Regions from separate parts of the Brevibacterium sp. HMSC08F02 genome, predicted to be linked through region 1. Evidence: riboswitches for the same ligand, from Rfam matches in the RefSeq annotation. Region 1 holds a riboswitch; each other region holds the start of a gene.
What was found. A riboswitch is a leader RNA that binds a small molecule or an ion and turns the genes downstream of it on or off. The one in region 1 is predicted to bind thiamine pyrophosphate.
Positions count from the first base shown of each region.

Region 2: linked by a shared signal. The riboswitch ahead of thiO (glycine oxidase ThiO) and the one ahead of thiM (hydroxyethylthiazole kinase) in region 1 are both predicted to bind thiamine pyrophosphate.
Region 3: linked by a shared signal. The riboswitch ahead of HMPREF3172_RS03445 (ECF transporter S component) and the one ahead of thiM (hydroxyethylthiazole kinase) in region 1 are both predicted to bind thiamine pyrophosphate.

Region 1 is NZ_KV789351.1:76,599-86,644, forward strand. Features, by position in the region: gene HMPREF3172_RS04280 (GuaB3 family IMP dehydrogenase-related protein) at 1-888, opposite strand, end outside; gene HMPREF3172_RS04285 (TenA family protein) at 1,068-1,841, opposite strand; gene thiD (bifunctional hydroxymethylpyrimidine kinase/phosphomethylpyrimidine kinase) at 1,929-2,828, opposite strand; gene thiE (thiamine phosphate synthase) at 2,825-3,523, opposite strand; gene thiM (hydroxyethylthiazole kinase) at 3,520-4,377, opposite strand; TPP riboswitch at 4,365-4,458, opposite strand; gene guaB (IMP dehydrogenase) at 4,685-6,205, opposite strand; gene HMPREF3172_RS04310 (HsmA family protein) at 6,456-6,866, shown strand; gene HMPREF3172_RS04315 (pseudouridine synthase) at 6,944-7,984, opposite strand; gene HMPREF3172_RS04320 (AMP-binding protein) at 8,133-9,440, shown strand; gene HMPREF3172_RS04325 (acyltransferase family protein) at 9,489-10,046, opposite strand, start outside.
Region 2 is NZ_KV789344.1:13,159-23,204, reverse strand. Features, by position in the region: gene HMPREF3172_RS01525 (ThiF family adenylyltransferase) at 1-75, opposite strand, end outside; gene HMPREF3172_RS01520 (thiazole synthase) at 72-938, opposite strand; gene thiS (sulfur carrier protein ThiS) at 886-1,122, opposite strand; gene thiO (glycine oxidase ThiO) at 1,119-2,204, opposite strand; TPP riboswitch at 2,190-2,296, opposite strand; gene mutM (bifunctional DNA-formamidopyrimidine glycosylase/DNA-(apurinic or apyrimidinic site) lyase) at 2,359-3,291, opposite strand; gene rnc (ribonuclease III) at 3,291-4,001, opposite strand; gene rpmF (50S ribosomal protein L32) at 4,006-4,209, opposite strand; gene HMPREF3172_RS01490 (YceD family protein) at 4,212-4,727, opposite strand; gene HMPREF3172_RS01485 (DUF808 domain-containing protein) at 4,906-5,895, shown strand; gene HMPREF3172_RS01480 (aspartate dehydrogenase domain-containing protein) at 5,892-6,707, shown strand; gene HMPREF3172_RS01475 (MFS transporter) at 6,726-7,919, opposite strand; gene coaD (pantetheine-phosphate adenylyltransferase) at 7,919-8,404, opposite strand; gene rsmD (16S rRNA (guanine(966)-N(2))-methyltransferase RsmD) at 8,401-8,970, opposite strand; gene HMPREF3172_RS01460 (ATP-dependent DNA helicase RecG) at 8,967-10,046, opposite strand, start outside.
Region 3 is NZ_KV789348.1:1,986-12,031, forward strand. Features, by position in the region: gene HMPREF3172_RS03430 (sulfite exporter TauE/SafE family protein) at 1-308, shown strand, start outside; gene HMPREF3172_RS03435 ((deoxy)nucleoside triphosphate pyrophosphohydrolase) at 341-757, shown strand; gene HMPREF3172_RS03440 (DEAD/DEAH box helicase) at 754-3,906, shown strand; TPP riboswitch at 4,013-4,138, shown strand; gene HMPREF3172_RS03445 (ECF transporter S component) at 4,164-4,886, shown strand; gene HMPREF3172_RS03450 (ECF transporter S component) at 4,901-5,593, shown strand; gene HMPREF3172_RS03455 (ABC transporter ATP-binding protein) at 5,590-7,056, shown strand; gene HMPREF3172_RS03460 (energy-coupling factor transporter transmembrane component T family protein) at 7,043-7,957, shown strand; gene HMPREF3172_RS03465 (DUF445 domain-containing protein) at 8,051-9,316, shown strand; gene dnaB (replicative DNA helicase) at 9,465-10,046, shown strand, end outside.

The DNA of each region.
Region 1 (10,046 bases):
GGGAGCTTCTTCTGCACGGGACAGTGCCGAACCGAGCATGACGGCGTCCGCGCCCATGGCGAAGGCCTTGACGATCGAACCGGTGGAGCCCAGTCCGCCGTCGGCGATCACGTGGACGTAGCGACCGCCGGATTCGTCCATGTAGTCGCGGCGGGCCGCCTGGACGTCGGCGATAGCGGTGGCCATGGGCACCTGGATGCCGAGCGTGTGGCGGGTGGTGGACGCGGCACCGCCGCCGAAGCCAACCAGAACACCGGCAGCACCGGTGCGCATGAGGTGCAGGGCGGGCGTGTAGGCGCTGACGCCGCCGACGATCACGGGGACGTCGAGTTCGTAGATGAACTGCTTGAGGTTGAGCGGATCGGTGGTGCTGGAGACGTGCTCTGCAGAAACCGTGGTCCCGCGGATGACGAAGAGGTCGACGCCTGCGTCGACAACCGTCTGGTAGAACTCCTGGGTTCGCTGCGGTGTGAGCGCACCGGCGACCGTCACACCGGCTTCGCGGATTTCAGCCAGGCGGGCCGTGATGAGTTCGGCCTTGATGGGTTCGCGGTAGATCTCCTGCATGCGCTCGGTGGCGCGCTGGTCGTCAAGCCCCGCGATTTCGTCAAGCAGCGGCTGGGGGTCTTCGTAGCGGGTCCACAGACCTTCGAGGTCGAGAACGCCGAGCATGCCCAGACGGCCAAGCGCAATGGCTGTTGCCGGGCTGACGACAGAGTCCATGGGAGCAGCCAGATAGGGCAGGTCGAACTGGAACGCGTCGATCTGCCATTGGAGCGAAACATCCCGAGGATCGCGGGTGCGCCGCGAAGGGATAACCGCTACGTCGTCAAGTGAATATGCCCTGCGTCCGCGCTTTCCGCGGCCGATTTCCAACTCTGTGCTCACGCGTCCCAGGGTACCCCAGGGCACTGACACGACTGCGGGCCGCCATGGTCGAAACCACAGCGGCCCGCACTCTGTCAGCCTTCTGCGAAGGCCAACCCCAAGCGCCATTCACGGTGCCCGCTCCCTCGGTAGGTATCAGACCCCAGGTGAGCGGCGCCTCGTGATTCAAAGCCAGCCCGTCAGGGCATGGGGGTTGTCCAGTCTTCGTAGACGTGGGCGCTGGCCCAGAAGTGCAGTTCGTACAGGCTGGCCTGTTCGAACACGGCCTTCATTTCGGCGCGCAGGGCCGGGGTGGCCTGTTCCATTTCGCGTTCGAGGATCGCAACCGCGCCGCGGGTGGATTCGTCGAATTCGGGGCTGTCGTACATGGTGATCCACGATGCGAAGGGGTGGCCCTCCAGGTTCGATCCGGCCTTCTTCATGAGCACCTTGCCGATGTGGGCGTACACCCAGAAGCACGGCAGGACACCGGCAACACCAACCTGGTAAGGGCGCAGAGCTGCGGTTGCCATGAGGAATGACACATAGCCCAGCGACGTGGGGCTGGCGATGACAGCTTCGGCGTCACGGCCTTCGTCGGAGCCGCGCTCACCGTGGCGCAGACCGCGAGTGCCCGCGGTTTCCTGCTGGATTTCCTTGACCAGCGGAGCGAAGACCTCGTCAGCGAAGACGGCTTCGTGGAGTTCGTTTTCGGCGACAACCGCTTCCGAGGTTGCCCCAGCCCAGAACTGCATGTCGTCGTTGCGGGAGGACTTGCCGGACAGCTGCGCCATGGCACGGCCGTAGCCGTCCAGGTAGACCTCGTCCTGCAGCAGGTAGTGGACGAACACCTTGGGATCGAGGCTGCCGTCTGAGAGCTGTTCGATGAAGGGCAGGGCTTCGATGTCCTTGATGATGGGCTCGACGTGTTCCCAAAGTTCACGGCTGTGGGGGCCGGCGATGAATTCGCTCATTGTGTCTCCTGACAGTCGTTTTTCAGTTGTTGTATTGCGGATGGCGTGGTTCTGCGGGCAGCGCTGCTGCCGGCAGCGCCGCTGTTGTCAGCGGGTGATGTTGACGATGTGGTCGACGGGCCCGTGCGCACCGTTGGGGTTCAGCGACAGCTGCCACTCGGCTGCACTGCCGATGGCGCGGGCCAGGTAGTCCAGTGCCGCGCCAACGGCGTCGCCCAGCTGCTCCCCTGTCGAGGCACCGGACGGGTCTTCGCCCGCCTGTGCCAGGGCGTGCCGGCGGTGGGCAACCTCAGCTGCGATGGCCGCCGACAGCGTGCAGCCGGTGCCGTGGGTGTTGGGGGAAAAGACGCGCGGGTGGCTGAATTCGCGCCACGCGATGTCGTCGCCTTCGGCAACCGCGAGGATGTCGGTGACGATGTCCTCTGCCCCGTGGCCGCCCTTGAGCAGCACGGCCTTCGGCCCCATTTTCAGCAGGCGCGCAGCCTGTTCGCGCATCTGTGCGGGACTGCCGGCTTCGGGTTCGTCGTCGCCCAGCAGGAGTGCTGCTTCCGGCAGGTTGGGGGTGATGAGCCCGGCCTGCGGCAGCAGAACCGTGCGCACCGCCTCGATGGCGTTCTCTGCCAGCAGCCGGTGCCCGGATGTGGCGACCATGACGGGGTCGACCACAAGGAATCCCAGACGGCCAGCCTCGGCGTAGTCGGCTGTTGTCTGCACGAGTTCGGGTGTGCCGAGCATGCCGGACTTGGTGGCATCAACGTAGATGTCGTCGACAACCGAATCGAACTGATCGATCACGAAGTCGTGGTCGATTTCGTAGATGCGGCTGACCCCGTGGGTGTTCTGTGCGACGAGAGCCGTGATGATGCTGGCCCCGTAGGCACCGCGCGCGGTGAAGGTTTTGAGGTCCGCCTGGATTCCCGCACCGCCGGACGGGTCAGTGCCGGCGATCGTGACGGCGACGGGAGGACGAGGGGCGGTTGCGGTCATGAGTTTTCTCCTGTGTAAGCCGTAAGGATGCTGCGCGCGGCCGCCGCTGGGTCGGGTGCGGTCATGATGGCTGACACGACGCAGATTCCCGCAGCACCCGTGCCGCGCAGGGCTGCCGCGTTGTGGTCTTTGATGCCGCCGATGGCAAAAGCGGGCAGGCCCGCCATTTCGGCGCGTTTCCGGAAACCGTCAGCGCCGATGGCGCTGCGACCGGTCTCCTTGGTCTGGGTTGCGTACACCGGACCGATGCCCAGCAGATCGACTTCCTGACTGCGGGCGCGTTCAAAGTGTTCGGGTTCTTGGGCTGAAACTCCCAGCAGCGGTTCCACACCGATGTGCTGGCGAACATCGTCTGCTGACATGTCGCCCTGACCCACGTGCACGTGGACTTTCCGGCCTTGCTCCAGCAGACGGGCGGCGACATCAACGCGATCATTGACGAAAACAGGGATCTCGGTGTCGATGCCGTGTTCCTCACGGGCCTGCTGAACAGCATCGAGCACGCTCACGGTGAGTTTTTCGAAGCCGGCGTCGTCAATGTGCTTATCGCGCACCTGCACAATGCCCACTCCCCCGGCAATTGCCTGGGCGACGGTGTCGGCGACTGTGCGGCCAACACTTTCGGCCATCGCCGTGTCGGTCACCAGGTAGAGGTCAGTGCTGTATTCGGACAGGCGGCCCAGTGGTGCGCTCATGCGGTTCCTCCTGTTGTCCACGTGGTCTGGATCCGGGCTAGGTCTTCAGGCCGGGCAGCGTAGAGGCCGTCGGGGAAGTGCGCGGCAAATGTGCCGGGCCCATTGGCTCTTTTGTGCGCTGACTGGGCGGCCGAGGTGAAGTGCAGGTGCGCTGTCGCTGCAGCCACGCCGGTGCTTACCTGCTGGCTGAGGTCCTGTGTTTGCGGAGTGTGGGCGGCCGCTGCCGCATAGGCGGCGGTGAGCGCTCCTAGCGAGCACCCCGTGCCGATGACGCTGGGCATATAGGGGCTGCCGCCGGTGATTGTCACGGTGTGCGTGCCGGAATCGTCGGCAAAGACAATGGCGTCGGACTCCCCGGAAACAGCGACGACGATGCCGGTCTGGGCGAGGCTTGCGGCTGCCCCGAGGGCGTCGTCAACTGAGTGTGTTGAGTCGGTTCCGCGGGCACTGCCGGACTGCTGTGCCAGACCGATGATTTCGGATGCGTTGCCGCGCACAACGGCCGGGCGGCTGTTCAGTGCGCGCACAATCCGGGAGGTGCGGTGCCCGGAGATCCCAAAGCCCACGGGGTCCAGAACCCACGGTTTACCGGCCTGGTTGAAGGTGTCGATGGCAGCGTCGGCTGACAGGTACTGGTGCGATGTTGGGGTGCCGAAGTTGATGAGCAGACCATCTGCAACGCCGGCGAAATCAGCGGCATCGGCTTCGTGGTCGATCATGGCGGGACTGGCACCCGCTGCCAAAAGCACATTCGCGGCGAACTGCTGAACAACCGTGTTCACAATGCAGTGCACTAAAGGCGTGCGCTCACGCAGAGACTCAAGCAGCGTGCCCGCATAGTCTTTGAGTTCCATGACATCCCTTCGCTGGTCCTAACCACACAGGTTCAACGGGTTAATCTCAGCCGCTGTATAACGGCACCCCGTGTCACTTCGCTCACCCTAACACCCACCACTGACACAAGCGCATGACGCAGAGCCACGGCACAGTCCCGCTCCCCCGCAGACCGGTCCGCAGACCAGCCGAGCAGACCAGCCCAGCAGGCCCGAGAACCGCGACCTCCACCTCGTGAGATAAACCCAGAAAAACAGCTGTGCACCCGGCCAGAGGCTCGGGCGCACAGCCGATATTCACAGCAGCAGCCGGTCAGGCTGCGACGGATCAGTGGTAGTTGGGGGCTTCCTGGGTGATCTGGATGTCGTGCGGGTGGCTTTCCTTCAGACCCGCGGTGGTCAGGCGCACAAACTGGCCCTTGTCCTTCAGTTCCGGAATCGAGCGGGCACCCACGTAGAACATGGTCTGGCGCAGGCCGCCGGTCAGCTGGTAGGCGACCTGGCGCAGCGGACCGCGGTAGGCCACGCGGCCCTCAATGCCTTCCGGCACGAGGTCGGTGTCAGTGGCGACATCAGCCTGGAAGTAGCGGTCCTTCGAGTATGACTTGCCCTTGCGCGGCGCCATTGCGCCCAGCGAACCCATACCGCGGTAAGCCTTGTACTGTTTGCCGTTGACCAGGACGAGTTCGCCGGGGCTTTCCTCACAGCCGGCCAGCAGTGAGCCGAGCATGACCGAATCAGCGCCGGCGACAAGAGCCTTGCCGATGTCACCCGAGTACTGCAGACCACCGTCGCCGATCACCGGCACTCCGGCTTCGCGGGCGGCCTGGTACGCCAGGTTGATTGCGGTGACCTGCGGGACGCCCACACCGGCGACAACGCGCGTGGTGCAGATGGAGCCCGGGCCCACACCCACCTTGATGGCGTCAGCGCCGGCGTCGATGAGTGCCTGAGCGCCCGCGCGGGTGGCCACATTGCCGCCGATGACCTGCACGTTCTTGAACGCCGGGTCTTTCTTCAGCGACTTGATCATGTCCGTCACACCGCGGGCGTGGCCATTGGCGGTGTCGACCACAAGCACGTCGACACCGGCTTCGGCCAGCAGGCCCGCGCGCTCAAAGGCATCGCCGTAGAAGCCGACCGCGGCACCGACGAGCAGGCGGCCTTCGCCGTCCTTCGAAGCGTCGGGGTATTCGTCGCGCTTGACGAAGTCCTTGACCGTGATGAGGCCCTGGATCTTGTTGTTTTCATCAACCAGCGGGAGCTTTTCGATCTTGTGTTCTGCCAGAAGTTCGTAGGCCTTTTCAGCCGAAACGTCATGCGGGGCGGTGATGAGCGGCATCTTGGTCATGATTTCGCCGACCGTGGTGGTGGCGAAGTCAGCGCGCGGCACAAAGCGGAGGTCGCGGTTGGTGATGATGCCGACCAGCGTGTCATCGTCATCAACCACCGGCAGGCCGGAAATGCGGTACTGGCCACACATGTAGTCGAGTTCTTCGAGCGACTTTTCGGCGGTGATCGTCACCGGGTCGGTGATCATGCCGGATTCGGAGCGCTTGACGTAGTCGACCTGGGCAGCCTGGTCTTCTTTCGACAGGTTGCGGTGAATGATGCCCAGACCGCCGAAGCGGGCCATGGCGATTGCCATGCGGGATTCCGTCACGGTGTCCATAGCGGCTGAGACCAGCGGAACCGCGATGTCGAGTTCGCGCGTCAGCCGGGTTTTCGTCGAAGCTTCCGACGGGATGACATCGGTGTCGCCCGGCAGCAGCAGGACGTCGTCATAGGTCAAGCCGGTAAGCGAAAACGGATCTTCTGCGTCTTTGAAATGCTGGTGAACCTCTGGCACGAGAACCCTTCCTCCGGTTGGACCGCTGCCGCCTGATGTGCGCGGGACATGTGCTTGACACGTGCCTGCCGTCCGCGGCTTTTTTCTGAACCTATCCTAAGGGGTTCGCGCACGCGTAAGCGGCGCGGGTTGGATGGTCATGTGGGCGGTGCGCTTGGTGCCGCTCACGCGCAGAATCAGCCGAAAGTATGACCCCAAGTTCAGCTTTCTGCGCGATGTGCAGAAAGTAGGAACGCGCGAGGCTGAAGGCATGCTGATTCTTGCGATTGTCCTCATTTCACTGGCACTGGTTTTCTACACGATCGGCGTGTGTGCCGAGCGGCTGAAGAAGACCCTCACCTGGCCGCACGTGGCCCTGTTCGGACTGGGTCTGCTATTCGATGCTTCCGGCACCGAGGTCATGCGCCGCATTGCCGCCGCAGGCAATTCGACAATGTCGAACGCCCCCGATGGTTCTCTCGCCCAGATCCTGTCGATCACCATGGCGATCACCGGCCTGATTGCGCTGATCCTCATGGCGGTGCACTTCTTCTGGGCGCTCATTGTGATGATCAAGGGCACCGAACGCGCCAAGGCCATCTTCCACAAGTTCTCCGTGACTGTGTGGGCCATCTGGCTGGTGCCCTACCTGACCGGAATGGTCTCCTCAATGGTCGCGTGAGCGTGCGGCTGACGAGGTGCAGGGCCGGCTGACGAGGTACCGGTCCGGCTTACGAGGCGCCGCTCACCACGCCGCTCTCACCGAGCCAGCCCCGTGGGCACGCTGAGTGGGAAGTTCGACTGGAACTCCCGCGCTTTCCCGCTGAGCGGATCAGTGAACTGCAGCCCGTCTGCCACCAGCTGCAGCGGATCGGAAAAGTCGTACGGGTCCGGCGCCCAGTCAGCCGGGTAGACGGGATCTCCCACCATCGGCACACCCAGCCCGTTGAGGTGTACGCGCAGCTGATGGGTTTTCCCAGTGACCGGCTCTAAGGCGAACTCGCCGATTGAGGTGAGCTCCGCCTCGTGATTTGGGAGTGAGGCTTCCGGCCCTACGACCGGTGCCGATTCCGGCGGGAGTCGGCGGGCAGCTCGCCCGCGGATTCCCTCGAACCGCAGCCGGGTTTCCGTGTTGGGCGCCCCGGGAATTTCAACCACTTGGCGATCGCCTTTGGTTTTGTGCAGGCGGGTGCGACGGACGGCCGGCAGAGTGTGGGGGTCGAAATCGTCCGGCAGCCAGGCGAGCGCCCGGTAGGTTTTGTGCACGCGGCGGTTTTGGAAGAGAACCTGGTAGGCGCCTCGGGTTTCGGGCCGGCGGGAGAACAGCAGCAGCCCGGCGGTCACGCGGTCCAGCCGGTGGACGGCCACCAGGTCGGGTTCGTTCAGTTCGATGCGCAGGCGGGTCACCGCGGATTGGCGGACAAAACGGCCGTTGGGTGTCGAGGCGAGGAAGTGCGGTTTGTCGACCACCACGATGTCGCGGTCTTCGTGGAGCACGGTGAGGGCGAACGGGACGGGATCTTCGTGCGGGACCGGACGGTGGAAGAAGTAGAAGCCGCCGGGCATGACGGGGTCGTCCGGGCCTGCGGGGCGGCCGGTTTCGTCGGTCAGGCAGCCGCCGTCCGGGTGTTCGGTGAGCCAGGCGCGGTCCTGGGGCGAATGGTCGGGGAACTCCTGGGCCAGCCAGGACTCGACCGTTTCTGGGACCGGCAGGTGGGCTTTTGCCGAGGTCTGCTTCCCACCGGGAGCGCGCAGGCGGGTTGCGCTGATCCCCTCACGAGGCGGAAGAGGACTTCGCATCGCAACCTCCTGGGGGCTCGGGGCGGGTTTGGCAGTGGGCACCTCCCCCATTCATACCCTTACCGGGCGGATATGAGAAAAGGGGGCGCGAAGTCGGCGTATTCACGATAAAGTCGACCGGGCCGGGATTTTATCGACAGGAGAAGCTGTGAAGCTCACCACCATGCTGCAGAACGTTGTTTCCGACCACGGGGACCGCATCGCGCTGGTCACTCCGTCAGAGCGTGTGACTTACGCGCAGCTGGACGATAGGGCACGACGGGCGGCTGCTGTGCTTGCCGCGCATCAGGTGTTTCCCGGCGATCGTATTGGCGTGATGACGCTCAACAGCGCTTCGGCTGTGTACACGCTGTTCGGCGCGTGGTACTTGGGTGCGATTCCCGTTCCTTTGGATCCGAAGATGGATTCGGATGACCTCGAAGCGGTCATCAGCCACGCGGGCATTGAGGTTGCTCTTGTTTCCGCAGAACTGTGGAAAGCCGCCAAACGCGTTGACCTGGGCATTGAGTGGATTGTGTCCGATGCCGGGCGCGGTGGCGCTGGCGCTGGCGCTGGTCGTGGTGGCCGTGGGGCTGGCCGTGGCGGTTCGGTGTTTGAAACTGCAGTTGATGCCGTCGATCCGTACACGGAAGCTGAATACGAAGACGCTGCGACCGCACTCATTCAGTACATCGATCTTGTTGATGGGATTCCACGGGGTGCTGTTTTCACCCACGCTGGCTTGGCCGAGGCGCAGCCTGCTGTTGCGCAGGCCATGGGGATTGACGGCTATGACGTTGTGCAGACCGCCTCACCCCTGTGGAACCCAGCGGTTCTGCACACGTCGATTCTGACGCCTCTGTCCTTGGGGGCTGCGGTCGTGCTGTCAGCTGATCCGCAGCCTGGCTCTGCAGCGGCCCTTGTGCAGAAAGCCGGTTCGACGGTTGTCACCGGCACCGAGGCCGCACTTCTTGCTTCTCTTCCCGGCGCGACGTCTGCTGGTTTTGCTCCGGGTGACATTGAGCGGATTTTTGTGCTCGGCGCTGTGTCGTCCCCGCGGGTGGGTGCTGAGATTGCGCGCGCCTACAGGGCTAAGCACTTCTTCGGCCTGTACTCCCCCGGTGCTGCCGCGGGTGTTGGTCTGCTGGTCACAGCCCAGGACATTGTGAAGGCTCCCGGGTCTGTGGGCTCTCCTGAGCAGGGCACCGGCATTGATGTCCGAGTTGCCGAAGGCACCGGCACCGCCATGGGCGGGGTCGCTCCTGACGAGGTGCCGGGCCGGGATTCGGCTGGTTCGGCTGGCGCTGGTTCAGCTGATGGTGAGGGTGCGCGTGGTGAACTGCAGCTGCGCGGTCCCGGCCTGCTGAAGAACTTTTGGCGCAATCCGATTGCGACCGCCGATTCGCATGACGGCGAATGGCTGCGCACCGGAGTTGCTGCCCGCGTTGATGCCGAAGGCCGGATTCACCTGGTCTGAGTGGCCGTCTTGCTGGGCTGCAGTCTTGCCTAGCTGGAGCCTGGTTCGTCAGCTGGGTTGCTGCAGCAGCCAGTCGAAGTCTTCCCGCATTTCCTTTTCCAGCCCGTGCGCTAGGGATTGAGCGAACGGCACGGTGAAGTGACCGTTGTCGTAGCTGGTCAGGATGTTACCGACCACCGCATCGCAGTTCTCCTTGCTGGGATCATCTATGGCGGGGCAGATGTATTCCTTCATGTCCAGGGAATAGGCACCCTCAGGAAGGTCTGTCTGCGGGTCTTCGTCGAGCCATTTCTTTTCGATGCCGCATTCCTGTGGTGCGCCGCCACCGGATATGCACCGAGGAATGTTCAGGTTGTCGTCTTTCGGTGCGGCTCGCATGAGCATCAGCTTCGCGCCGGTCTCGGTGATCTGCTCCCACCAGTCGGGGGCTCGGTCCAGGATGTACTCTTCATCCTCCTGTTCGTCCGTGCGGGAGCCCGATGTGACTACAAGGTCAACGTCGTTGTCATCGAGCCATTCGATGAGGTTTTCGTTGTACTTGCCGCACATTGAGTCTGGGGATGGTTCACCGCCCAAGGGGCAGCCGCCTTTGTCCAGTACGAGGAC
Region 2 (10,046 bases), on a different contig from region 1:
ACCGGCCAAACCCATCTGCCGGCGGAAGCGATCCGCGTCCTCCGGTGTCAGATTGAGGTGCGTCTGATCAGTCACTGTGTGACCCCCATTCCGCGGAATCCTTCGGCCGGGTCGTGGCCTGTGACGATTCCATCAAAGCTGCTGGAAGCAACAGCACCGTGCCGGCGTGTGGGAATCCGGCCGGCGCGTGCCGCCCAGTAGCCGGATTCAACGGCCATGCGCATGGCGCGCGCCATGGCAACGGGGTCTTCGGCGCGCGTGACGGCACTGGCCAGAAGAACAGCGGAACATCCCAGCTCCATGGCGAATGATGCCTCGGAAGCAGTGCCGATCCCGGCATCCAGCACCACCGGAACAGAGGCGCGCGAGCAGATGAGCTCGATGTTGTGCGGGTTGAGGATGCCCAGGCCGGAGCCGATCGGCGCACCCAGCGGCATGACGGCCGCAGCACCAGCGGATTCCAGTCGCTTGGCCACGGCCGGGTCATCCGATGTGTAGACGTAGGGCACGAAGCCGCGCTCGGCGAGCATCTCCGTGGCTTCGAGGGTTGCGATGACATCCGGCAGGAGGGTCTTTTCGTCCGCGATGACTTCGACCTTCACGAGCGAGGTTTCACACGCTTCGCGAGCCAGTTCAGCGGTGAGCACAGCGTCGGCGGCGGTGTAGCAGCCGGCTGTGTTCGGCAGCACCTTGATGTCCAGTTCGGACAGCATGGCGAACAGCGAACCGGCTTCCGTCGGGCTGTAGCGGCGCATGGCGACGGTTGTCAGTTCGGTGCCGGATTCCTGCAGGGCGGCCCGCAGGTTGGTGTGGTCGACGGCCCCGCCGGTTCCCATGATGAGCCGGGAGGTCAGGGTGGTCGGGCCGATTGTCAGCGGCTGCACATCAGCCTCCCTGCACAGCTGTGACGATGTCGATGACCGCCCCGTCTGCGACATCCGTTTCTGCCCAGCGGGCCCTTGGGATGACAGCTCCGTTGAGTGCTGCTGCGATGCCGGGTCGGCTGCCGTCTGCGGGTGTTCCGTCCGGGTTGAACTCCTTGTCGGTCGTGCGCGCCACGACGTCAAGCACCGTGAGCTTGCCGTCAAGCTCCTGCTCGGTGCCGTTGACCTTGATGCTCATGGGATCCTTCCTTCCGGGTGGGTGTCGGCGGCCTGGGCCGCCAGGCGGGATACGTACGGGGTCAGGAGGATGCCGTGCCGGGACAGTCCTCCTGCAACAACAACTGCCGAGGTGCCGCTCACCTGAGTCCGTGTCACCACTGGCATGTCGTCTTCTGTTGTGGGGCGAGCGCGGGTGGTCACGTCGATGAGGTCGCAGTCGCGCAACCCGGGAACAACCGTGATGGCATCAGCCAGGAGGTCGGCAACGCTGCCGAGGTCTGTGTCGGGGCGGTCTTCGCGGACGGATGCGCCGATGACGATTTCGCCGCTTGCCCGCGGCACGACGTACACGCTGCGGCCGGTGACGACGGCGCGGACAGTGCGGGATAGCAACGGGCCGAAGCGCAGACGGTTTTCGGGTACTCGCACGCGGATGACATCGCCGTAGACCGGCCGCAGGCTCAGTGCCGCGTCTTCAGGCAGCCCCGCGATGTCGGCGATGCCCATGCCGGCGGCCACGACTGTCGTGTCGAAGCTGTGAAGAACGCCGTCAGCGGTTTCGACGGCCGCACCGTCCAGGCGGGTGACGCACTGCCGGACAAGTGCCTCCGGTCCCAGTGCTTCCAGCAGGGCGTTCGTGAAACGGCGTGGGTCGATGCGCAAGTCACTGGGGATTTCAGCCCCGGCTGACAGGCCCGGAGCAAGGGCGGGTTCGAGACGCGTGAGCCTGCTCCCGGGCAGGTGGTTGAACGCCAGTCCGCGCGCTTCGTAGGCCCTCTCCATTCGTTCGAGGTGTTCGCGGTCGCCGGGGTCTGCTGCCACCAGGAGGGTTCCGGCGGTTTCGTAGCCGACCGCCTCGTGCGGTACCCCGAGCAAGTCCAAAAACTCCGGGTACTCATCGAGGGCTTTCTGCATGATGGGCAGCAGACTGTCTTGGCCGAACTGGACTTCAGCAACGGGGGCGAGCATGCCGGCGGCCGCGTAGGAGGCTCCGCTGACCGGCGCGGGATCGAAAACGGTGACATCGTGGCCTGCGCGCTGCAGCCGCAGGGCTGTGGCGAGTCCGAGGATTCCCGCCCCGATGACCGCTGTCTTCACCATTCTCCTCACGTCGGCATGATCCGCTTCGAGTGCTGATGGTCGGCCGCTTCGCCCTCTCAGCCGGGCGTGTCCCGGCTCCCATGAACCGCCCTCAGAGTAAGCCTCCGACGGTGCTGGAGCAAATAGCCTGCGCTCTTGGAACAAGCGGGCGGTGTCAGTACCGCCTCTGGGGTTTCTGGCAGGTGGGGCACCAGTGGGATGTGCGTCCGGCAATCGTGCTGCTGCGCACGGTTTCACCGCACCGGGTACACGGACTGCCGGCTTTGCCGTAGACGCCCAGGCTGCGGTCGAAGTATCCGGATTCGCCGTTGACGTTGACGTACAGTTCGTCAAAGCTCGTTCCGCCGGCCTCAATGGCACGGGCCATGACGTCCCGGGCGGCGTGCAGGGTGTTTTCAATCCGGCTGATGCGCAGGCGGTCGGTCCGGGCGGCAGGGTGGACTCCCGCGGCGAAAAGCGCCTCGTCAGCGTAGATATTGCCGATTCCGGACACCACGCCCTGATCCAGCAGAGCGGCCTTGATTGCTGTGCGGCGGCCCTTGAGAGTCCGCGCTAAGCCTTCCGCATCGAATCCGTCCTCGAAGGGGTCCGGTGCAATCCGGGCGGCGGATGCCGCAACCAGACGCGGCGAGCCAAGCCCCGTCACGAGAGGCTCCAGGCCGATGTGGCCGAAGATCCGCTGATCGACAAACCGCATCTGCCACGGGGTCCCGTCGGCTGAGCACATGTCGAACACGGCCCTGGTGTGCCGATGCACGGCATCGGCGGCGGTGTGGATCCTCACCTGCCCTGACATGCCGAGGTGGAGGGCCACTGCCCAGCCAGCCGGCACCTCGGAAGCGGAGTCGGGAAAGACGGAGCCTGTGGCCAGGGGCAGCCACATGAACTTGCCGCGGCGGCACGCCCCTTCGACGAGACCGCCGGGAACTGAGGCGGTCAGACGGTCAACAGCGGTCGGATCGACCGTCCGCTGCGAGGTGGTGCCCAGAATGCGCGGGTCGAGCACCCGCAGGGATTCGATTCGCGAGCCGACCGCCCACGGTTCAAGCCCGCGGCGAACGTGCTCAACTTCCGGAAGTTCCGGCATCAGGCGCGCGACCAGTCGGGGTGTTTCTCCCGGATGGCCTTGACGGCTGCTTCGGCGGCGACGAGTTCGGCGTTCTTCTTCGACGTTCCCTCACCGCTGCCCCACGTGGTGTCGCCCAGCTGGGCCTGTGCCGTGAAGACGCGCGCGTGGTCGGGTCCTTCCGAGGTGATCTCGTAAGTCACGACTCCCAGGCCGAGGTCCGCGGCGGCTTCCTGCAAGGTGGTTTTGTAGTCCATGCCGGCACCGAGGTTGACGGCGTCATCGAGCATGGGGTCAACGAACCTGTGCACGAGGTCTTCCGCCACCTGCCGGCCCTGGCTGATGTAGCAGGCGCCGATGATCGCTTCGACCGTGTCAGCCAGGATCGAGTCTTTGTTGCGCCCGCCGGTGAGCTCTTCGCCCTTGCCCAGCAGAAGGTAGTCGCCGATGCCGTACTGACGGGCAACAGCGGCCAGGGCACGGGTGTTGACGACGGCGGAGCGCATTTTCGCCAAACGCCCTTCGGCCATTGCCGGGTTGTTGTGGAACAGCCATTCGGTGGCAACCAGCTGCAGCACGGAGTCGCCTAAGAACTCCAGGCGCTCATTTGTGGGGATGCCGCCGTTTTCAAAGGCGTAGGAACGGTGTGTGAGTGAAAGACGAAGCGTCTCGGGATCAATGTCGATCCCGAGACGCTCGTTGAGTTCACGCAGATTCTGCGCTTCAGTCATAGTGTCAGGCGTCAGCGACCTTACGTCCCTTGTATTCAAGGAACAGGGGGTTGCCGTTGGAGTCTTCCACCAGCTTTGCGTGGTGGGGGCGCGAGTACACAACGCGACCGTTCTCCACAGTCTTGACCAGGCCGGGGACCTGAGCCTTCCACTGCGAACGACGGTGGCGGGTGTTGCTGCGCGACATCTTACGCTTCGGAACAGCCACGTCTAGCTCTCTTTCTTCTCTAACTGATGTTTCAGTGCCGCGAGGCGATCGTTGATCGATCCCGCTTCTTCGTCTTCGGGGAATTCGCCGACGGTGTACGAAAATTCGCCATCGTCATCCGATTCCACCGGGTTGAGCGGAAGCGCCATCACGACTGCATCGCGGATGAGCGGTTCGAGGTTGATCTTATCGCGTTCAACGGCATAGGAGTCTTCGTCTTCTCCGCGTTCGTAGACGAAGAGCTCCTGGACGTCGACTGACAGGGGCAGTTCGAGGTCCTCGAGCGTCCGCGCGTCCTGACCTTTGGCCAGGGCTTGGAAGGTTCCCGAGGCGTAGATGCCGTCGACAACGCTTTCCAGCCGCAGACGAACCGTGAGCGGATCCCCTTCCGGGACGCCGATCATTTCGTTCCGCAAGTCCTCAGGGGCGGCAACGGTCACGTCGACATCGGTCCACGCGCCGGGCTTGTCGGCTACGCCGAGCTTGCGCAGGTCGAGCTGCAGATCTTTGCGTTCCACGGCTCTCCCCTTTCGCGTTTCCCAGTGTTTGATGGCCGTCGAAATATGTGCGCCCCTGATGACACACAGCGTTCCATTCTAGTCCAGGCCGCCGTGGCCGGGCAAATTGCTGTGCTCCCGGTGCAGATAGTGCCCGTAGAATCTGGCTGACCTGCATTCACACAGTGAGGATCCTCCTATGGCCGGTGGTCTTGCCGCTCTTCTTGACGATGTTGTCGCACTGTCGCGCGCAGCTGCCGCATCCGTCGACGATATCAGCGCGGCCGCAGGACGGGCCTCGGCCAAAGCCGCCGGTGTTGTTGTTGACGATGCCGCAGTCACCCCGCGCTATGTCGACGGCTTTTCGCCGGCTCGCGAACTCCCCGTTGTGTGGAAAATCGCCCGCGGGTCGATCATCAACAAACTGGTGTTCATCCTGCCGGCGATCATGCTGCTCAGCCAATTCCTCCCGTGGGCACTTACTCCCCTGCTTATGATCGGCGGGCTGTATTTGAGCTACGAAGGTGCCGAAAAGCTGTGGGAACTGGCTCTCGGCCGTTCCCATGCGAAAGAGGCTCCGGCGGTCGAACGCGGTCCCGAACAGGAAAAGCAGATCGTCCGCGGGGCTGTGCGCACCGACTTCATCCTGTCGGCCGAAATCATGGTCATCGCACTGTCCACGGTCGACCACATGGGTTTTTGGACCAGGCTCATTTCACTCATCGTGGTTGCCCTGTTCATCACGGCCCTGGTCTACGGGGTCGTCGCAATCATTGTGAAGATGGACGATGTCGGACTGCACCTGGCGAAGAAGCCCTCAACCGAAAAGCTGGGGCTCGGCATTGTGAAGGCCATGCCGATTGTCATGAAGACACTCTCAATTGTCGGCGTCATCGCGATGCTGTGGGTCGGCGGTCACATTCTGCTGGTCGGCATGCACGATCTGGGCTTCAGCCCGATCTACGACTTCGTCCACGCCTGTGAAACCGCGGTTGCCGCAGCCACGGGAGCGTTCGGTGCGGCTTTGGGATGGCTGGTCAACACGTTCTTTTCGGCAGTTTTGGGACTCGTGGCCGGAACGATCGCGTTCTGGGTGCTCTACCCCTTGCTGCACAGGAAGAGCGCTGAGAACCTTGACGAAAGCACCGCTTCGGCGGCCGCAAACGGTTCGTCAGGGAGGACACAGTGAAAGCACTGCTTATCGGCATGGGCACGATCGCCAACGACATTCGGAGTCTGCTGGAGAGCCGCCCCGTCGAAGTGTGCGGGGCTGTTGTCCACCGCGACACTGATCGAAAGTCCGACATCCCGATCTTCGGGCAGGACCGTCTGGAAGAGGCGGCTGAGGGCGCCGACGTCATTGTTGAGTGCGCCGGCGGTGCCGCAGTGCGCGCCTACGCCCCGCGAATTGCCGCGATCGGCAAGCCGTTCGTGCTGACCAGTGTGGGAGCGCTGGCTGATCAGCAGACGGCCGAGGTGCTGCTGGGCATGCCGAACCTGGTGGTCACGAATGGTGCGATCGGCGGTTTCGACGTGCTGCGCTCAGCCGCTCTGCTCGGCTTTGATCACGTGTCCATCACCACGACGAAGAAGGCGTCCACCCTCGTCCAGGACTGGATGAGCGATGACGAGCGCACGCGCCTGAAACAGCTGCCGGCTGGGCAGACCGCGCAGGTTTTTGGCGGTGACCCGGAAGAGGCAATTGAGAAGTTCCCCTCGAACCTCAACGTGGCAACAGCTCTGGCCTGGGCAACCGCCGAGCGGGACCTTCCCGACGGCCGCGCGTCGCCCGAGTCCCTGCGGGCCTCACTGGCCCGAGTGCGCGTCGAGCTGATCGGGAACGGATCAGACGACCCCACGTTCCACGACATCGAAGCCTCCGGTGCGGCGGGCGACTTCACGTTCCGCATCTCCAGTGCTCCCTCACCGCACAATCCGTCGACGAGTGCTCTCACGGCAATTTCAATCGTGGGCGACCTGCTGGAACTGGCCGGCAGCTGAACCCAGCTGCCCTGCACCTCACCGGTCCGGCACCTCGGCGGTTTTCGGGCGAGGTGCCCGCAGAGTCAGGCCTGCTGCCAACATCAGCACCCCGCCTGACAAGAAGAAGATCGAGCCGACCCCGGCGACGGAGGCTACGGCCGAAGCCGCAATCGGCATGACCACCTGTGACAGGCGGTTGCCGGCCAGGCGGATCGACATGACGGCGGCCCGGTTGCCCGGTGTTGCCAGCATCGACACCCACGTCATCGTCAACGGCTGTGTGAGCCCGAAAGCGAAGCCGGAGACCACCATGATGATCGCGAGGAACGGCACCCACACCCACAGGGGAATTGCGAAGACCGTAACGCCGGCGGCAAGTGAGGACAGCCACAGCAGAAGCATCGGATCAAACCGGGCTGTCAGCGCACCCATGAACGCACGCGACACGATCGTCGCAACTGTCCGCACCGTGATGAGCGCAGTGACGACGACAACCGACAGGCCGTGCTTTTCGCCGATGACCGGCAGATAGGCGCTCATCAGATCAATTGCCGCCAAGGTGGCCATCGAGGCGAAGATCGCCGGCTTCATCCCCGGCGTGCCCAGCAGCGCCCGCGGCGAAACCGCGGCGGCCTTCGCCTGCGCCCTCCCGACCCGTTTGACGGCGGGACGACGCATGACGACAAAGACACAGGGGAAAGCGAGAGCCGCGAGCGCGCACATGGCCCACAGCCCCGCCTCGGCATTCGGACCGGTTCCGTCACTCGCCCAGGCGGCAACAGCACCCGCCAGGGGCATGCCGAGGGTCTGTCCGATCGACACGCCCAGGGTCAGAGTGCCGAAGCGAGAGTTGAGTTCCTGCGGAGCGAATGAGGCGGGGATGAACGCCTGCGATGACACCGTCATGAGCAGCTGGCCGAGCCCCAAAAGCATGGAGAACAGCACGAGCGCGGGAATCCCCGAACTGAGCGCGGCACCTGCCAGCGCGGCGGTGCAGGCGGCAGTTCCCACCCAAAGAATGGGTACGTAGAGACCGCGGTCCACGAGCCTGCCCACGGTGAGTGCCGCAAAGAGCGGAACGAGCGAATAGGCCGTCACCATCATGCCGACGGCAAAAGCGTCACCGCCCTCAGCCAGCGTCTTATACGACACCATGACCTTCGCGGCATTGAACGTGCCGTGCAGAAGGACGGTATGGAGGACAAGCCCGAAGAACCAACCGGGGCGCACTATGTGTTCTTCAGAGAGTCAAGCGCTGTGAGAACGGGGCCGGGAACCATGGACGAAACATCGCCGCCCAGAGCATGCACTTCGCGGATGAGCGATGACGACACGTGCTCCAAGTGAGGCGAACCGGGCAGGAAAATGGTTTCGACGTCCCCGATTTCGCTGTTCATCCGCGCCATCGGAAGTTCATAGGCGTAGTCGGTTCCGCCTCGGATGCCCTTGACGACACCAACCGCACCCACGTCCTGGCAGTAGTCGACCAGCAGACCACCGGGCACATCGTCGATTGTGAGATTGTCAGGGGCACCGGATTCGGCGAGTGATTCGCGGATCAGCCGAACCCGTTCGGCAACCGGGAAATTGCCGGTTTTGTTGGGATTGTGCACAACGGCGAGCACAACTTCATCGAAAAGCTTGGCCGCACGCAGCGCCACATCGATGTGGCCCAGGGTGATCGGGTCGTAGGAGCCCGGGCAGACGACCTTCATTCTCCGCTCCTCTCAACAAGCCACAGCGCGGTTTCGCCGTGAAGAGACTTCGCGTACACGCTAAGACTATGCGGCAGCTGCGGCTGGGGCGAGCGTGCGCTTCGCTCTATGACAAGAAGCGACGCGTCGTCTTTCAGCAATCCCGCGGCTGTTTCGAGCAGCTGGGCAAGTTCCGATTCCCCCAGCGGGTAGGGCGGGTCGGCGAAGATGAGGTCAAAGCGTTCGCCTGAACCAGCGAGGGATTCGACGGCCGGTTGGGCGGCGCGCGCGTGGACGGAGCAGCTGTCGTTCAGTCCGAGAGCTCGAATGTTCTTCTTCACGACCTGAGCCGCTTTGCCGGCGCGCTCAACGAACACTGCCCGGGTGGCGCCTCGGGAGATCGCTTCGAGGCCCAGGGCTCCAGAACCGGCGAACAGGTCGAGGACGGTGGAGTCGGCGAGCATCCCCAGGGAGCCCAGGCGGGCGAAAAGTGATTCGCGCACCCTGTCCGAGGTGGGGCGAGTGTCAGAGCCGGACGGGGTTTCGATCCTGCGCCCGCCCAGGCTGCCGGCGATGATGCGGGTCATGAAACCTCCATGAGGTCATCGCCTGCGAGGTCATCAACATAGGCCCGCAATTCGGGTGTGCCGTCCGGGTGGGCGTCCATATAGGCGTGTGCGGCAGTGCGGGCGGCGGCGACGATTCCTTCGTCGCGCAGCACCCGCAGGTAGCGCAGCGAACTGCGCGAACCCCACTGGCCTCGGCCCAGAACATCGCCTTCGCGGCGGTTGTCGACATCGTGTTCTGCAATCCGGAATCCGTCCAAAGTCCCGGCGACCGTACTCAGCCGTCCCACCGCCTCGTCGTCTGTGGTGCGGGAGGTCACGAGGAAGCAGATCGCCTGCTCGCCGTCACGGCCGATCCGTCCGCGCAGCTGGTGGAGGGTAGCTAAGCCGAAGCAGTCGGCGTCGAGGATGACCATGGCGCGGGCCCGGTGGACATCCACGCCGACTTCGATGACGGTTGTGGACACGAGCACGTCGATGTCGCCTGCCGTGAACTCCGCCATGACGGCGTCTTTGTCTTCCTGCGACATCTGTCCGTGCAGTGCGTCAACCCGGCGGCCGGCCAGCCGGGGAACAGCGTCGATCGCAGCGAGCGCGGAGTCGATGCCGAACAGCTCCGGGTCGTCTTCAATCCGGCTGACGACGACATAGGCCTGCAGCCCCGCCTCGACGTGTTCGGCCACGACTTCCCACACGCGATCCATCCAGTGCGGGTGGGTGCCGAGAGCGACAACGTGGGTGGCGATCTTCTTCGGCCCGCCCGGCATATCGGTCAGGGTGGACACGTCGAGGTCACCGAAGACGGTCATGGCGACTGTCCGCGGGATGGGGGTTGCCGTCATGACGAGGGCGTGTGGGATGACTCCCCCGGCTTTTGTGCGCAGGGCTTCACGCTGGTTGACGCCGAAGCGGTGCTGTTCGTCGATGACGACCAGGCCGAGGGCAGCGAAGATCGTGGTGTCCGACAGCAGCGCGTGGGTGCCGACGATGATGCCGATCTGCCCGCTGGCCAGGTCCAACAGGATTTTGCGCCTTTGGGCCTGTGGGGTTGATCCGGTCAGCAGCGCGATCCGCACACCTTCTGCTTGGGAGAACAG
Region 3 (10,046 bases), on a different contig from region 1:
CTGGGGGAGGGTTCCTCATTGTGCCGGCGCTCGCCCTGGTGGGCGGTTTGGGTATGAACTTTGCGGTGGCCACGAGCGTGTACATCATTGCGCTGCAGTCAGCGGCTGGTCTGCTTGGTCACTTGGGACAGACGGAGATCCCGTGGGTGTTCACGCTGGTGTTCACGGGACTGTCGATTGTGGGTTCGATGATCGGGGCGTCGTTCATCGGCAAAGTGCCCGAAAGGAAGCTAAAGAAGGGCTTCGGAGTGTTCGTTCTGGCCATGGCGGTGTTCGTGCTGGGCGAGCAGATCCTGTCGGCGGTCTAACTTGTGTCAGTGCCTGCCGCTACTGTGTGACCATGAGCACATCAATCCGTGTAGTTGGGGCAGTCATTCACCGCGAAGGCCAAGTTTTGGCGTGCCGGCGCAAACCGGAAAAGTCCGCTGGTGGACAGTGGGAATTCCCTGGTGGGAAAGTCGAGTCCGGGGAAGATCCTCGGGTGGCTCTAGCGCGCGAGCTCAAGGAAGAGCTTGGATTGACTGACGCGGTAGTCGGCGACCTTGTCACGCGTGAAGTTACTCCGGTCGGCACAAACAACATCGATCTTGCCTGCTATTGGGTGACAACCTCAGCGGATATTTCTTCGAGCACGGATCACGATGCTTTTGAGTGGCTGGCGCCTGAAGACTTTGCCGCCGTCACGTGGGCAAAGCCCGATCTTCCCGCTTTGCAAACGATTGAACAAAGCGGATTCCCGGTGGAAGGCCAATCATGAACGTTCCAGAACTGCAGCCAGGCCTGTACGAAAGCCTTGTGACCACAGGGCTCGAGCGTGTTCTGCAAGAACATGATGGCCGCCTCGAAAGCGTTGTACGGACAATTGATGAAGCTGACCTTCCGCACGTTTTGTCGCGCTATGTTGCGCAGCACGTCGAAGACCAACTGAAGGCACTGAATACAACGGAGCAGCGCGTTGAGTTCGTGAACACGATTCTGGCGGGCATCCGGACGCTACCAGAAGAGGGTCAGCTGTCTCCGGGGCACAAGCCCAGGCAGCTAATGGGTGTGGCGAGGCCGCCTCTTCCGCCACCTACCCCTCCGAGCATCCCGTTGTCAGATGTCGCACTTCTGACGAACGCTTCGAGCGATCCCAGCCTGGGCCCCGTAATTACAAGCGAAATGCAGAGTGCAGATCGGGTCGACATCATCATGTCGTTCATCAAGTGGTCAGGCATTCGTCTTATTCACGATCAGCTGCTCGATCTGCGGCGCAGGGGAGTACCGGTGCGGGTACTCACAACCTCCTATATGGGTGCCACTGAAAAGAAGGCGCTCGACTTCCTGGTCAAGAACTGCGGGGCCGAAGTCCACATCAGCTACGACAACAAGACAACCCGTCTGCATGCCAAGGCATGGATTTTCCACCGGAACACGGGTTATGACACCGCGTACATCGGAAGCTCAAACTTGAGCCATGCGGCAATGGTTGATGGCCTCGAATGGAATGTTCGCGCCTCGCGGGTACAGACACCGGAACTGGTCGAAAAGTTCGAAGCAACCTTTGAAAGCTACTGGCAGTCGCCGACGTTCGAACCGTACGATCCAGAAGCTGACGGTGAACGTCTCGAAAAGGCACTCAACGAAAGCTCAACGAACAAAACTCCGGTTTCATTGTTGGCTAGTTCGCTCGACGTGCGCCCCTACCCGCACCAAGCCATCATTCTGGATGACCTCCAACACGAGCGCCAGGTTTTGGACATTCACAAGAACCTCGTGGTGGCTGCAACTGGTACGGGTAAAACCGTGGTTGCGGCGTTGGACTACCGCCGTTTGTGTCAGGACACCGACGGACCGCGTCCACGCTTGCTGTTCATTGCTCACCGGCAAGAAATTCTCGAACAATCCCTACGGACTTTCCGCGATGTCTTGGGCGATGGGTCGTTCGGTGAACTTTTCTCGAGCGGGTACCAACCCACAGCGTGGGATCACGTGTTTGCGTCGATTCAATTGTTCTCGAAAGAAGAACAACTCTCCCGCTTTGCGCCGGGACACTTTGACGTCATCATCATTGACGAATTTCACCATGGCATGGCTGATTCGTACAGCAGGCTCATCAGCCACTTCACTGAGTACCGCGAATTTCTTGGCCTTACCGCGACCCCCGAAAGGGCGGACGGGCAGAACATTGTTGCGCACTATTTCGGCGGCCGCATCGCCAGCGAGCTCAGACTGTGGACAGCGTTAGATAACGACCTCCTAGTGCCGTTTCACTACTTCGGGATTGCTGATGGTGTCGATGTGTCCGATGTTCAGTTCACAGCGGGTGGTTACAGTGTTTCCGGCCTGAACAAGCTATACACAGGCAATGATGCCCGTGCCCGGAAGATCATTGAGGCAACCACCGACATCGTCTCTAACACCAGCACTATGAAAGCCCTCGGCTTCTGTGTGTCTGTTGAACATGCCGAGTACATGGCGCGAGTCTTTAACGAAGCTGGTATCCCATCCGAAGCTGTCACGGGACAAACGCATCCAAGCATTCGGACTGAAGCCATCGAAAAACTTGCTCGTGGCGAACTCAATTGCCTCATGGCTGTCGATATATTCAACGAAGGCTTCGACCTGCCTGCGATCGACACCATCCTCATGATGCGCCCAACCCAGTCGGCCACCATCTTTATGCAGCAGCTGGGCCGCGGCTTACGCCGCTCTCCAAACAAGTCGGTCCTTACGGTCCTCGACTTCGTTGGTCACCAGCACAAGAATTTCCGCTTTGACATCAAACTGCGTGCGCTCACGGGTCAAGGGCGAAAGAGTCTCCAACAAGCAGCCAAGAAAGGGTTCCCGTTCCTGCCGGCGGGATCGCAGATTGTGCTCGACTCAGTGGTGCAGGAAGAGGTTGTGAGCAACCTGAAGAGTCAGCTTGACATGAAGATCGGTGCCTTCCTGGCGGATGTTCACGAAAACTCTTCAGAGATTGAGAGACAGCAAGGCCTGCGGCTGAAGGAGTACCTCGACAGGACGGATCGCGATCTATCAGCTGTATATAAAGCCAGCGCCAAACGCACGTACAGAGGGGGAACCGGGCCCAACTCGTGGCAGCAATATGAAGCCTGGGCCAATACGCGAGGCAGTTTTCGCCCCAGTGTTGCCGAACAGCTTCTGCTTGAGCGGATGCGCAGTTTTGTGCACGTTGATGACCCGGATAGGTTCCGCGGCTATCGGCGAGTTCTGAACGCAGACGCTGTAACACCCGAGCTTGCGCGGGATCCGCTGGCACTCATGTTGTACTACTCGTTCTGGCCAAGCGGGCACTCGGAGGGCATTGAAGCAGGACTCGAACACCTCCTGCGTGCTGATTATGTGCGTGACGAACTGGGCCAGATCATCGAGTTCCAAGAGTCCCGTTCGCGGGTGGTCCCGCAACCCCTAAGTGGTGGTCTGGACACTCACCCGATCCGCAGTCACGCAACATATTCACGTGAAGAACTACTTGCGGGCCTGGGTGTGGGATCACTCAACAGCGAAAAACCCGGCAGCATCCGCGAAGGCGTCAAATGGGTTCCCGAACTGAAAACCGACATCCTTCTAGTGACCCTGAACAAGTCGGCAGCTGACTATTCGCCAAGCACCATGTACCGCGACTACGCGTTGACGGAAACGCTTTTCCACTGGGAATCACAAAGCCTCACGCGGGCTGAGTCACCCACTGGACAGAGGTACATCAACCACGAACGTGATGGTTCGAACGTCGTGCTGTTTGTGCGTGAATCCAAGGTCGGTGAGATCGGAACCGCACCGTACACCTGCCTGGGTAATGCGCGGTACGTCAGTCATGAGGGCGAAAAACCCATGCAGATCGTGTGGGAGCTTGAACGACCAATGCCAACGCGGCTGTTCGAAGCTGCCAAGGCGGTTCAATAAAACCTGCCGAACAGACCGCTGCTGCTATAACACCTCGGCGGTCCACCCAGAACCCGCCAGACCACCCAATCCCGTGCGCCAGCGCACTGTCCTTGCTAAGGTATCGGCCGTACGACAGGGGAGCGCCTCGGATCAAACCTAGAGATCCGAACAAGGGCGCTGAGAGTGCGATGCCGCAGACCCTCGAACCTGCCCGGTTAGCACCGGCGAAGGAAGTCGAGCACACTCTTGACCCCTCCTTGCCTTGAGGAGGACTCATGACACAGGACAACCGTGTCCAAACCGGACACACAAACAACCACACCAACCCAAGCAACCCGAACACCACCTCGTCATCACAGACGAAAAACCCACAGCCGCAGAACCGCCAAACAAAAACCAGCCTGCGCTGGCGGACCGTTGACATCATCGTCACCGTGGTCATCGCAGTGGCCGTTGGCGTCATCTTCTGGGGAGTCGCCGCCATCTGGGGCGTTTTCGAACTCTGGACCGTCGCATTCCCACCGCTGGTCGGCCTGTTCGGCGGCATCTGGGTGCTCGCAGGCCCACTCGCCGGAATCATCGTCCGCAAACCCGGCGCCGCCCTCATCGCCGAAACACTGGCCGCTGCCGTCGAAGCCGTGCTGGGCTCCAACTTCGGTTCAACCGCCATCATCTCCGGCCTCCTGCAGGGAGCCGGCGCCGAAATCGTGTTTCTCGCCTTCCTCTACCGCAAGTGGAACCTGCCCGTCATGCTCCTGTCCGGCCTCGGAGCGGGCATCACACTGGTTGTCGGCGAAATCGTCATGTACTACGCCAAATGGGCTATGACATTCAAGGTCGTCTACGCCGTGTGCGGAATCGCATCCAGCATTATCATTTCCGGATTGGGTGCATGGCTCCTGTGGAAGGCAATCGTGCCCACAGGCGCACTGTCAGCCTTCGCTTCCGGGCGAACGACAACCACACCCCGCCAGCACACAACCCCCAACCGCACATGAACTGAAAGACCTCGATGACCCACACCGCACACACCACGCCCACACGCAGCCTCACATGGCGCACTGTTGACATCATCGTCGCGGCGGTACTCGCCGTCGCACTCGGTGCCGTGTACTTCGCGTGGACGTCCCTGCGGCCGGTCATCGACGTCCCGTTCAACCTCGTGTTCCCACCCACCACGGGCCTAGTCGGCGGCCTTTACCTGCTGGCCGGGCCCGTGGGGGCACTCATCATCCGCAAACCCGGCGCCGCGATCGTGTGCGAACTCATCGCCGCTGCAACCGAAGCTCTCCTGGGTTCCGTTTTCGGCCCGGTCATCCTGTTCACCGGCCTGTGCCAGGGCATCATGACCGAACTCGTCTTCGCCCTGACCCGCTACCGCCGCTACACCCTCGGCATTTCCGTGCTCGCCGGCCTCGCACCCGCCATTTCGGTGTCCATCACCGACAACATCTTCTGGAACGCCGGCTGGGCCTTCGAATGGCAGCTGGTCTTCGCTGCCTGCGCCCTGGTCTCCGGCCCCGTATTCGCCGGCCTGGGCGGCTGGTTCGTCTACCGCGCCATCCGCCGGACCGGAGTGCTGACCGGATTCGCATCCGGCACCGACCCGCGCCCGAGGCGCCGCTCGCCTCACGCCGCCTCCTCACCCGAAGGGGCGGGTCACCGGGGGAGCCCCTCAGAAAGCGAAAGTCCCGCAGATTCGTGACCACCACCTCGTCATCCCGACCCGCGGCAGTATCCGCCCGCGGGTTCACCTGGTACCACTCCGGCCGAGCCGAACCGGCCGTTTCCGACCTCGACCTTGAAATCCCAGCCGGCCAGAAAGTTCTGCTGGTCGGCGGTTCCGGCGCTGGAAAATCAACGTTCCTTCACGCCGTTGCCGGTGTCCTGCCTGATGAATCCGGCGAACAGTTCGGCGAACTCCTGGTTGACGGCCTCCCACCGGACCCCGCCCGCGGAATCTCCGGGCTTGTTCTGCAAGACCCCGATTCGCAGGTGATCCTCGCCGAAGTCGGCGACGACGTCGCCTTCGGCATGGCCAACGTCGGCATCCCAGCCGCAGACATCGCACGCCGAATCCCCGAAGCCCTCGACATTGTGGGCCTCGACGTCCCGCTGACTCACCCGACGGCAGCCCTGTCCGGCGGGCAGAAACAGCGTCTGGCCATCGCCGGGGTTGTCGTCATGCAGCCGGGCCTGCTGGTGCTTGACGAACCCACCGCCAACCTCGACCCGGCAGCCGTCGAATCCGTGCGCGACTCCATCATCGCCGCGCAAGAAGCCACTGGCGCCACCATGCTGATCGTCGAACACCGCCTGCCGGTGTGGACCGAGCACGTCGACCGGATCGTGGTCCTGGGTCCCGGCGGTGTGCTCGCCGACGGCAGCCCCGACACCATCCTGGCCGACCAAACTCTGCGCCCCTCACTGGAGGCAGCCGGGCTGTGGCTGCCCGACGCCGCCCTGCCCACGCCGTACGTGCCGACCATTGGCGAAACCCTCATGACCGCCGACGGCCTGGGCGTTCAGCGTGAAAACAGCGAACCCGTCGCCGAACTGACCGCCGCCATCCACGCCGGCACAGCGCTCGCCCTGACCGGCCGCAACGGTGTCGGCAAATCCACCACCGCGCTGACCCTGGCCGGTCTGCTCAAACCCGCCTACGGCCAGCTCACCGCGGCAGACCAGCTGACCACCCTCAACGGCACAGTCCGCCAACCCAAACACAGTGACCCCTTCCGGTGGAGCTCCCGCGAACTCGTGCCCCGCATCGGCATGGTGTTCCAAGAACCCGAACACCAATTCCTGCGGCCAACTGTGCTTGACGAACTGCGCTTTGGCCCGCAGCGCGCCGGCTGGGATCCCCAAGCGGCAGACGACCGCGCCGAACAGCTCCTGGCAGCGCTGCGCCTGGAACATCTGGCTGACATCCATCCGCAGCAGCTCTCCGGCGGTGAAAAGCGCCGCCTGTCAGTGGCCGCAATGCTCGCCGCCAGGCCGCGCATCCTCATCATCGACGAACCCACCTTCGGCCAAGACGCCCGCACGTGGCGAGCGCTCGCCGAACTCGTCATCGACGAACTGCGCGCCGGCCAAGCGGTCGTGACCGTCAGCCACGACGAACCCTTCATCGACACCCTGGGGGCGGTACGCTGTGAATTCGCCTGACAACACTCCAAACACCACCGCCCAGCCGACCCCAGCACCCGGTGAGGGTGCGGCGGGCAGCCCGGCGGCGCCTCGTGCCGTGATCCTGCCCCGCTCAGCAGCTCCCGTGCAGGTGGACCTGCTGGTGCCCATTCGCCGGCGCACCGCCTTTGTGCGCGCCAACCCGCTGTCGAAGATGGCGCTCGCGTTCATCCTCATGTGCGGTGTGCTGTTCAGCATCGACATCGTCAGCGCATCCGTCATGCTGGCCCTGCAGGTGCTCCTGTTGCCGTTGACGGGCCTGCGGATCGGCGCGATGCTCAAACGCTTGTGGTTCCTGCCCGGCGCGGCCCTCATCGCCGCCTGGGCCACAACAATCCTGGCGGAGAAAACCGGCGACGTGCTGGTGCACATCGGTCCACTGCTCATCACCACCGGATCGCTGGCCTCCGGTACCGCAATCGGCGTGCGCGTGCTGGCGCTCGCCCTGCCTGGAATCGCCATCGCATCGACCGTCGACCCCACCGACTTGGCCGACGCACTCGTGCAGAAGCTGCACCTGCCGGAGCGGTTCGTCATGTCAGCGCTCGCCGCCACCCGCCTGGTCACGCTGTTCACAGCCGAATGGCAGACGCTGTCCTTTGCCCGCCGCGCCCGAGGTGTCGGCCCCGACACGCTGCTCCGCCGGCTTGGGGGAGTGGTTCCGGTGGCATTTGCGCTGCTCGTCCAGGCAATCCGCCGCGGCACCCGCCTGGCGATGGCCATGGAAGGCAGGGGCTTTGGCACCAGCCGCCGCACCCAGCTGCGCCAGTCACACTTCCACCCGCGGGACGCAGTGATTGTTGGGGTTGGGGTTCTTATGAGTGCGGCAGCCATTGGAGCGGCCGTTGCAGCTGGGACGTGGAACCTGATCCTCACCTGAGGCGGCCTCGCCAGTGCCAGGGGTTGCCGTTCGCGGCCGGGGTGACCGGCGGCTGCGGCTGACCGAGCCTGCGATCACTGGAAGAATGAGTGTGTGAGCACTCAGCAGAACACACCCGTGACAGAAGAAGACCGCCGCATAGCCCTCCGGCGCATGCGCACCCTGGCCACCGGCCTTCTGGTGGCCGCGGCGCTCATCTGGTTGGCCACCGTCATCTTCACCGACAGCACGGGCGTGTGGGGCTTCGTCAAAGCCGGTTCCGAGGCGGCCATGATCGGTGCTCTGGCCGACTGGTTTGCCGTCACCGCGCTGTTCCGCCACCCGCTTGGTCTGCCGATTCCGCACACCGCGATCATCCCGCGCAAAAAGGATGTGCTCGGCGAAAGCCTGTCGGCGTTTGTCGCATCGAACTTCCTCACCTACGACACCGTCGCCCCAAAGGTGGAATCCGCTCGTGTCACACAGCGGGTCGGCGCGTGGCTGAGCAAACCCTCCTCGCAGGATGCGGTGGTCCGCCGAGCAGGCATGGGCCTGCAGTACGTGCTCGATCGGGTTGACGACGACGCCGTTGCCGACCTCACTCGCGACGTCCTCGTTCCCCGGCTCATCCAAGTGCGCAAAGCACCTGTGCTGGGCCGCCTCATGCAGGAGATCGTCGCCGATGGTGCGCACGAACACCTGGTCGACCTCGTTGCCGGGGAAGCTCACTCCTGGCTGCTGTACAACCCGCAGGTGGTTGATGACATCGTCAGCCAGCGCGCCCCCGAATGGGTGCCCAGGTTCGCCAACCGCATGGTGTCGGACAAACTGCACCGCGAAATCGTCGGCTGGATCGCCGATGTGCGCGACAACCGCAGCCACCGCGCTCGCGGAGCGCTCAACGAATGGCTGACCGGCATCGGCACGCAGCTGCAAGAGGAATCCTCACTGGCTGAGCGGGTCGAGGCGACCCTGGCTGACATGCTGTCGCGCGAGGCGGTGGTCACCTCGGCTGTTGCCATGTGGGAATCGACATCCCGCCTTCTGCGCGAATCCGTGCTTGACGCCGACGGCACCGTCCAGCAGAAGCTGCGGGACGGGCTGGCCGAATTCGCCGCCCGCATGACAGACGACGAAGCCTTTGCGAACAAGTGGAACCACACACTGGCCGTCGCCGTAGCCGACGGCGTGGAGTCCTTCGGCGGTGAGCTCACCAGCGTCATATCGGACACGATCGCCAGCTGGGACGCACGCGAAGCTGCTGAAAAGATCGAACTCTACGTGGGCAAAGACCTGCAGTACATCCGCATCAACGGAACCGTCATCGGCTGCCTGGCGGGCCTGCTCATCCGCACCGTCGCAGTGCTCATAGGGGGTTGAGCCTGCCGCTGACCAGGTGACCCCAGCCCAACCGGGCGGGGCGGAGGAGGTGCCCTCCACCTCGTGAGAGGACCGGACCGGTCATGTCCGTGGGTGGCCCTATGATGGTGAGCCGCGGGGAAGCCCGCGCGTAGGGGGAGAAAGACTGATGGCAGACAACACATGGGAACACGCAGACGCCGGTCTGCGCACACCACCGCAGGACCGTGACGCCGAAGCCAGTGTGCTCGGCGGCATGATGCTGTCAAAGGACGCAATTGCGGACGTTGTCGAACTCCTGCGCGGTGACGACTTCTACATCCCGTCGCACGAAACCATCTACAACACCATCCTCGACCTCTACGCCGCTGGTGAACCCGCAGACGCCGTGACCGTGGCCAACGCCCTGTCCAAAGCCGGCTCCATCGCCCGGATCGGCGGCCCCGCCTACCTGCACACCCTCATTTCGTCCGTGCCCACGGCAGCCAACGCCGGCTTCTACGCGAACATCGTTCGTGAACAGGCCATGCTGCGCAAACTCGTCGAGGCCGGCACCCGCATTGTGCAGATGGGCTACGACGCCGAAGGCGACACAGAAGACCTCGTCAACCGGGCACAGGCCGAAATCTATTCCGTCACCGAACGCAACGCATCGGAAGACTACGTGCGGCTGTCAGAAGTTCTGGGGCCCACAGTTGAAGAAATCGAGCGCTCCGGAGCCCACGACGGCGACACCATTGGTGTACCCACC